2 regions of the Streptomyces sp. NBC_00370 genome follow, and region 2 is predicted to be linked to the other one. Evidence: riboswitches for the same ligand, from Rfam matches in the RefSeq annotation. Region 2 holds a riboswitch; the other holds the start of a gene.

Region 1 (4,195 bases), 4.4 Mb from region 2:
TCAGGGCGGCCGTCCAGCATCTGCGCGCCAGGGGCTTCCAGGACCTGGAGCTGATGACGCTCATGAGCGACGGCGCGACGGTCTACGAATGCTCGTCGCCCGACGAGGTCGTGGGCCTGCTCCAGGGGGGCCAGGGGATCTTCGGCATCGCCGTGGGGGTGGTCTGGCGCGACGTCGAGTCGGCCCTCTCCCAGCTGCACGGGGAGCGGATCGACACCGGCGAGACGCTGGTGGGGAACAACCCCGCCGACGAACTCGCCAGACGGCGCCGCGACCGGGCCGTGTGACGAACGGCCGATTGTCAGTGCTCTGAGGCAGCATCGGTGGTGTGAGAACCGCCCCGACCATCCTCCATCTCGACATGGACGCCTTCTTCGCCGCCGCGGAGCAGGCGGCCAAGCCGAGTCTGCGCGGGAAGGCGGTCGTCGTCGGGGGGCTCGGGCCGCGCGGAGTGGTCTCGACGGCCTCGTACGAGGCGCGCAGGTTCGGGGTGCACTCCGCGATGCCGATGGCGCAGGCGCGCAGGCTCGCGCCGAACGCGGCGTATCTCGTGCCCCGCTTCACCGTCTACCGGACGATCAGCGAGCAGGTCATGGAGCTGCTGGGGCGGCTCTCCCCGCTGGTGGAGCCGCTGAGTCTGGACGAGGCCTTCGTGGACCTGGAGGCCGGCGGCTCCGCCGACGACTCGGCGAGCGCGCGGGTGGCCGGTGAGCAGCTGCGCAGGGACATCAGGGCCGTCACGGGACTCACCGGCTCGGTGGGGCTCGCCGCCTCCAAGATGCTGGCGAAGATCGCCTCGGAGCAGGCCAAGCCCGACGGGCTGGTCCTCATAGAGCCCGGCACCGAGCGCGGGCTGCTCGGGCCGATGTCGGTGCGGATCCTGCCGGGGGTCGGCCCCGCCACCGGTGATCATCTGCGGCGCGCCGGGATGACGACGGTCGCCGAGCTGGCGGAGGCCGGCGAGGACGAGCTGGTCCGGCTGCTGGGCAAGGCGCACGGCAGCTCGCTGTACCGGATGGCGCTGGCCCACGACGAGCGTCCCGTGGTGTCCGACCGGGAGGCCAAGTCCGTGTCGGTCGAGGACACCTTCGACGTGGATCTGCACGACCGGGTCCGGGTGCGTACGGAGGTCGACCGGCTGGCCGACCGGTGCGTGGAGCGGCTGCGCGCCTCCGGGCACTCCGGGCGGACGGTGGTCCTCAAGGTGCGGCGCTACGACTTCTCGACGCTGACCCGTTCGGAGACGCTGCGCGGGCCGACGGACGACGTGGGAGTCGTCCGCGAGGCGGCGGGGCGGCTGCTGGAGTCCGTGGACACGACCGGCGGGGTGCGGCTGCTGGGGGTCGGCGTCACGGGACTCGCCGACTACACACAGGAAGACCTCTTCGCCCAGGCGGCCGCCGAAGGGCCCAAAGCGGCGGCCGCCGAGGCCGCGGAGTCGGCGGAGCCCGCCGAGTCCGCTGCCGGGCCGCCGGAGCCCTCCGCGGAGCCCGGCGGCTCTCCCGGCGGCGGGCCGCCCGCGATGCCCGCAGAGGCCCCGACAGCGGCCGTGGAGGTCCCGGCCCCGGCTGAGCGGCGCTTCGCCGCCGGGCATGACGTGCATCACGCGGTCTTCGGACCCGGCTGGGTGCAGGGCAGCGGCCTTCGCCGGGTCACGGTGCGCTTCGAGGTGCCGGGCTCGCTGCCCGGCCGGGTACGGACGTTCTGGGTGGACGACCCCGACCTGGAGCCCGCCGACCCGCTGCCGCTGGTGCCGCTCGCGCCTGCGGACACGGACCCAGCGGCGCCGGATCAGTCCTCCTGGCCGGCCAGACGGCCGAAGTCCCGCTGGGAGTCCCCGTCCGACAGGGAAGCCGGCCGCTCGGACGGCTCCGGGAGGGCGAGGCCGTAGTGGTGGTAGAGCTGCAGTTCCTGCTCGGGGGAGAGATGCCGGCCGACACCGAAGTCCGGCGCGTCCTTGATCAGGGACCGGTCGAACGGCACGCGCAGCGCCTCGTCCACCAGCGTGCTGGGGCTGAGGGGTACGAAGGCGTCGTGGCTGAACAGCCCCGTACGCACGGCGGCCCACTCCGGGACGCCTGTCGCGTCGTCGAGATAGACCTCGTCCACCGTGCCGATCTTGTGGCCGTCGCGGTCGAACGCCTTGCGGCCGATCAGGCTGCGCGGATCGATATCGCTCTCCACGGTCCCTCCAATTGGTCGCAACTGCTGGTAAAGACTACAAAAGTGCAGATCCGGCAAGGCGGCCACTCGAAAAGTTGGCCTCAAGCGCTCGCTGGTAGGCTGGCAGACGGCTGTCGACCCCGTGCGGGAGAGTCCTCCGATTGAGATCATCGGAGGCGCCGAAGGAGCAAATCCTCCCCGGAATCTCTCAGGCCCCCGTACCGCACGGACGAGGTCACTCTGGAAAGCAGGGCGGATGCCGCGAGGCAGCCGCTCTCACCGACGGTGAAAGCCGGGCCGCCGCAGGGCGGGCCGGTGAAGCTCTCAGGTCGAGATGACAGAGGGGGAGGCCGCCCGGGCACCCGCGTCTTGGTGCCCCTCGCAGGTCGTGTCGACCAGGAGGCCTCCGTAATGACCGCCAACCGCATTCCGCTCGCACAGCTGGAGCGAGGCACCCCCTTCGAACAGCGCCACATCGGTCCCGACGCCGGCGCTCAGGCGAAGATGCTCGCCCAGGTCGGTTACGGCTCGCTGGACGAGCTGACCGCCGCGGCCGTGCCCGACGTGATCAAGAGTGCGGAGGCGCTGCGGCTTCCCGACGCCCGTACCGAGGCCGAGGTCCTGGCCGAGCTGCGCAGCCTCGCCGACCGCAACCAGGTGCTCGCGCCGATGATCGGCCTCGGCTACTACGGCACCTTCACCCCGCCGGTGATCCTGCGGAACGTGATGGAGAACCCGGCCTGGTACACCGCGTACACGCCCTACCAGCCGGAGATCTCCCAGGGCCGGCTGGAGGCGCTGCTCAACTTCCAGACCGTAGTCGCCGACCTCACGGGACTGCCCACCTCGGGCGCCTCCCTGCTCGACGAGTCCACGGCCGCCGCCGAGGCGATGGCGCTGTCCCGCCGGGTCGGCAAGGTCAAGAACGGCGTCTTCCTGGTCGACGCCGACACCCTGCCGCAGACGATCGCCGTGATCCGGACCCGCGCCGAACCGACCGGCGTCGAGGTCGTCGTCGCCGACCTGACCGACGGCATCCCCGCCGAGGCCGCCGAGCGCGGTGTCTTCGGCGTCCTGCTCCAGTACCCCGGCGCCTCCGGTGCCGTACGGGACATCGCGCCCGTCGTCGAGCGGGCCCACGAACTCGGCGCCGTCGTCACCGTCGCCGCCGACCTGCTCGCGCTGACGCTCCTCACCTCGCCCGGCGAGCTCGGCGCCGACATCGCCGTCGGCACCACCCAGCGCTTCGGCGTCCCCATGGGCTTCGGCGGACCGCACGCCGGCTTCATGGCCGTGCGCGAGACGTTCGCCCGCAACCTGCCGGGCAGGCTCGTCGGGGTCTCCGTCGACGCCGACGGCGACCGGGCGTACCGGCTGGCCCTCCAGACCCGCGAGCAGCACATCCGCCGCGAGAAGGCCACCAGCAACATCTGCACCGCCCAGGTGCTGCTCGCCGTGATGGCCGGCATGTACGCCGTCTACCACGGCCCGGAGGGACTGCGCGCCATCGCGCAGCGCACGCACCGGTTCGCCACGCTGCTCGCCGAGGGGCTGCGGGCCGGCGGCACGGAGATCGTCCACGGCACGTACTTCGACACCGTCACCGCGCGGGTCCCCGGCCGGGCGGCCGACGTGGTGGCGGCGGCACGCGAGAACGGCGTCAACATCCGGCTCGTCGACGCCGACCATGTCTCGATCGCCTGCGACGAGACCACCGGCCGGGTGCAGCTGTCCGCCGTGTGGACCGCCTTCGGCGTGGACGCCGACATCGACGCGCTCGACGCGACGGCCGACGACGACCTGCCCGAGGCGCGGCTGCGCTCCGACGACTACCTGACGCACCCCGTCTTCCACCAGCACCGCTCCGAGACGGCGATGCTGCGCTACCTGCGCAGGCTCGCCGACCGCGACTACGCGCTGGACCGCGGCATGATCCCGCTCGGCTCGTGCACCATGAAGCTGAACGCGACCACGGAGATGGAGTCCGTCACCTGGCCCGAGTTCGGCGCGCTGCACCCCTTCGCCCCGGCCG
Region 2 (4,195 bases):
GACATCACAGTCCCTGGGGTGTCAGTTGCCGGAAAATTCCGTGTACTCGTCGGCGCTGAGCAGATCGCCCGGCTCTTCGGCGACGCGCACCTTGAACAGCCAGCCGCCCTCGAAGGGAGCGGTGTTCACCAGCGAGGGGTCGTCCACGACGCTCTGGTTCGTCTCGGTGACCTCGCCGGTCACCGGCGCGTAGAGATCGCTGACCGACTTGGTCGACTCCAGCTCGCCGCAGGTCTCGCCCGCGGTCACCGTGTCACCGACCTCAGGGAGCTGGACGTACACGACATCGCCGAGCGCGTTGGCCGCGAACTCGGTGATACCGACTGTCGACACGCCGTCCTCGACGGTCGTCAGCCACTCGTGCTCCTTGCTGTAGCGCAGCTGCTGGGGGTTGCTCATGGTCTGAATTCTCCTGTACGCGGGGGAGTGGTGGGGAACAGTCGTCTTGCGGACTGAGACGCCGGTATCAGCTCTGACGCTCTCGCTATCACTTCTGACGCTTGTAGAACGGCAGCGCCACGACCTCGTACGGCTCGTGCGAGCCGCGGATGTCGACCCCGACGCCCTTGGCGCCGGGCTCGGCGTGGGCCGCGTCGACGTACGCCATGGCGATCGGCCTGCCCAGCGTCGGGGAGGGCGCGCCGGACGTGACCTCGCCCACGACCGCGCCGCCCACGACGACGTGGTAGCCGGCGCGCGGCACCCTGCGGCCCTCGGCGATCAGCCCGACCAGTTTGCGCGGCGGCGCGACGGCGGTCAGCTCGACGGCGGTCGCGAGCGCCATCCGGCCGACGAAATCTCCGCCGTTGGAGGTCTTCTCGAACTTGACCACCCTGCCGAGACCCGCGTCGAACGGGGTGAGGCTCGCGGTCAGCTCGTTGCCGTAGAGCGGCATGCCCGCTTCGAGCCGGAGCGTGTCGCGGCAGGAGAGGCCGCACGGTACGAGACCGGCGCCCGCGCCCGCCTCGGTCAGCGCCTGCCACACCCGCTCGGCGTCGGCGGGGGCCAGGAACAGCTCGAAGCCGTCCTCGCCGGTGTAGCCGGTACGGGCGATCAGCGCCCGCACCCCGGCCACGGTGCCGGGCAGCCCCGCGTAGTACTTCAGCCCGTCGAGGTCGGCGTCGGTCAGCTGCTTGAGGATGCCGGAGGACTCCGGGCCCTGGATCGCGAGCAGCGCGTACGCGTCGCGGTCGTCGCGCACCTCGGCGTCGAACCCGGCGGCGCGCCCGGTCAGCGCGTCGAGGACGGTCTGCGCGTTGGACGCGTTCGCGACGACCAGATACGTCTCGTCGGCGAGGCGGTAGACGATCAGGTCGTCCAGGATGCCGCCGTCCTCCTGGCAGATCATCGTGTAGCGGGCGCGGCCCACGGCCACGGCGCCGATGTTGCCGACCAGCGCGTAGTCGAGGAGCTGACCCGCCGCCGGGCCCGAGACGGTGATCTCACCCATGTGGGAGAGGTCGAAGAGGCCGGCCTTCGTACGGACCGCGGTGTGCTCGTCGCGCTCGCTGCCGTACCGCAGCGGCATGTCCCAGCCGGCGAAGTCGGTCATGGTGGCGCCCAGCGCGCGGTGCGTGGCGTCGAGGGCGGTGCGGCGGGGGGAAGGGCTCATCGATGGCTCCCAGGGCATGGCTGATGACAGGCGAGGACGTTCCTCCCCATCTGTCATCGGAACCTGAGAGGTTCACCACGACCGCACGTACTACATACGTGCGCACAGCCGTGGTTTGCACCGTGGGTGGGACCGCAGAGCTGCGGCCCGCTTTTCAGATCTGCCTCATCCGCGCGGTACGGGGCCTGAGAGATTCAAGGGAGGAACTTGCTCCTTCGGCGCCCGGCGCATGTGGTGGCCGGGACTCTCCCGCGCGGATTCAAACGGCCGGTATGCAGTTGGCGCGGACATCATCGCACGCATCCCGGTCCGGCACACCCCGGGAGAGGGTTGTGGGACATTACCTTTTCTTTACACTTCTTGGGCAAGTAGAAGCAAGAGTCGTCGTGGGCCGAGGGATGACCATGACAGGGGGACGGCGATGACGGTGCAGCGCTCAGAGGTGACGGACGAGTACGTGCCCGCGCGGGCACGCGTCCCGGTGGTGCCGGCGCCCGCCGGGGCCGTGACGCCCCCGGTGCCCGCGGGGCCCGTCCGGGATTTACGCGCCAGGGGCGGCCGGGTGCCGGGCGGCCTGGTCTTCGCCCCGGGGGACGTGATCGTGGTGTCCGGGCTGCCCGGCAGCGGCAAGTCGACCCTGATCCGGCGTACGGCGGCGAGCGGCGCCATCGACTCCCAGGACGCCAGGGACCGCTGGGCGCGCCGGCTGCCGGGACCGCTGCCGTACGCGCTCTACCGCCCGCTGGTCAGGATCGCCCACTACGCGGGGCTGCGCCGCGCGCTGCGCTCGGGCGAGAGCGTCGTCGTGCACGACTGCGGCACCCAGACCTGGGTACGGCGCTGGCTGGCCCGCGAGGCCCGCAGGCGCGGCCGGCGCCTGCATCTCGTCCTGCTGGACGTACCGCCCGAGGTGGCCCGGGAGGGGCAGCGCGAGCGCGGCCGTGGAGTCTCCGGCTACGCCTTCGCCCGGCACCGCCGCGCGGTGCGCGGGCTGCTGACGGGCGCCGAGGCGGGCAAGCTGCCGCCCGGCTGCGCCACGGCGGTGCTGCTGGACAGGGCCGCGGCGGGCGCGCTCGGCAGCATCGCGTTCACCGCCCCCGTCCCACCAGGGCAGTCACGGAGTTAGGGTGCTGCGGCAGCGCCGAAAACAGGGGCGGGACAGGGGCGAGGAGAAGCAGTGAACACAGCGTGGCCGGCCAACGAGCTGGAAGAGGTGCTTGCCGCATCGCTCGGCAATCCGGCGGCCGGCGGCCGGCTGGTCGAAGTGCTCGGACGCAGCGCGCTCTGGGTGCCGCTGCCGAACGGCGGCGGACCCGACAGCCCCGGCCTCGACCTGCCGACCGTCGAACTGGAAGGCGCCGCCTACGTGCCGGTGTTCAGCTCGGAGCAGCAGTTCCTCAGCTGCGCCGGCGCCCATATGCCGTTCACCGTCGCGCCCGCCGTCGAGTTCGCCCGCGGGCTGCCCCCGCAGCTCGGGCTCGCCGTCAACCCCGGCGGCACGGTCGGCGCTCCGCTGCCGCCGGCCGCCGTCGCCGAGCTGTGCAAGTCCGGGCGCACCCCGCTCGACGGACCGGCCGGCGGCGGCCGGGTCAAGCTCTTCGAGCCGGACTGGCAGGAGGAGCCCGTCGACTTCCTCGCCGCCGCCGCCGGGGAGTTCGAGGCGTCCGGGCTCGTCCTGTCCGCCCGCCGCACCCTCGCCAGCGTCGAGGGAGGCGCGCCGCAGCTCTTCGTCGGCGTACAGCTCTCCTCGTGGGAGGCCGTGGACCGCGAGGTGCCCATGGACGCGCTCGGCCGGGCGCTCGGCCGGGTCCAGGTCGGCTGGCAGGTCAGTCTGATCCTGCTCGACGTGGCGCAGGGCGATCCGGTCGCCGACTGGATGCTGGAGCGGGTGCGGCCCTTCTACCAACGGATCCATCCGCACTGATTCCCCCGCACCCGCGGGGAACTGACGGGGCGACGGGTACATGTACGCATCCTGCGGGCCCCGGCGCGCCGCTTATGCGCAGCACACACCCGCCGTCAAGTCTGTGTCAGTACCGCCCCCTAAGCTGGTTTGATGGCGGGGGAGCAGGGCCGGATCGACGAGGGGCGGGACCAGGAGTGAGCGCGTCAGGCACCGCGGCGGCCGGGCAGGTGGAGCAGATGCTGCGCCAGGTGACGCCCGGACGGTACGACGCGTACGAGGCGCTGCTCCAGGCTCTCGCCGACGGCACGACGGGCCAGGTGTGGATGCTGCTCTGGCACGGCCAGGCGGGCTCCCCCGACGCCCAGTACGGGAACATGGAAGTGGACGGCCTCGGCTACGCGCCCTGCGTCACCTCCGCCCAGGAGCTCTCCGTCAGCGGCTGGACCCGGGCGCACGAAGTGGTCACGGGCCGTGACATCGCCCGCGCCCTCTACCCCGACCGCTGGGGGATCTGGCTCAACCCGCACGCCCCCGGCGGCGGTGTCGGGATCCCCTGGCTGGATCTGCGCCGGATCGCCACCGGGCTCGACCGGATGCCGGCGGGACCGCTGCGGCTCTCCGAGCCCGCCGTCGAACTGCCGCAGTTCTACGCGCTGCTCACGCAGAACGCGCACCGC

Evidence for each region. Region 2 has a riboswitch for glycine ahead of gcvT (glycine cleavage system aminomethyltransferase GcvT). Riboswitches for the same ligand answer to the same signal wherever they lie in the genome.
Region 1: it holds a riboswitch for glycine, as region 2 does, so the genes downstream of both, gcvP (aminomethyl-transferring glycine dehydrogenase) here and gcvT (glycine cleavage system aminomethyltransferase GcvT) in region 2, are expected to answer to the same signal.

The regions. Positions count from the first base shown of each region.
Region 1 is NZ_CP107968.1:1,583,861-1,588,055, reverse strand. Features, by position in the region: gene OHS57_RS06650 (MerR family transcriptional regulator) at 1-287, shown strand, start outside; gene OHS57_RS06645 (DNA polymerase IV) at 329-1,891, shown strand; gene OHS57_RS06640 (PRC-barrel domain-containing protein) at 1,792-2,196, opposite strand; glycine riboswitch at 2,299-2,397, shown strand; gene gcvP (aminomethyl-transferring glycine dehydrogenase) at 2,575-4,195, shown strand, end outside.
Region 2 is NZ_CP107968.1:6,007,989-6,012,183, forward strand. Features, by position in the region: gene glyA (serine hydroxymethyltransferase) at 1-5, opposite strand, end outside; gene gcvH (glycine cleavage system protein GcvH) at 22-399, opposite strand; gene gcvT (glycine cleavage system aminomethyltransferase GcvT) at 488-1,612, opposite strand; glycine riboswitch at 1,777-1,874, opposite strand; gene OHS57_RS26920 (AAA family ATPase) at 2,034-2,738, shown strand; gene OHS57_RS26925 (enhanced serine sensitivity protein SseB) at 2,790-3,536, shown strand; gene OHS57_RS26930 (enhanced serine sensitivity protein SseB C-terminal domain-containing protein) at 3,713-4,195, shown strand, end outside.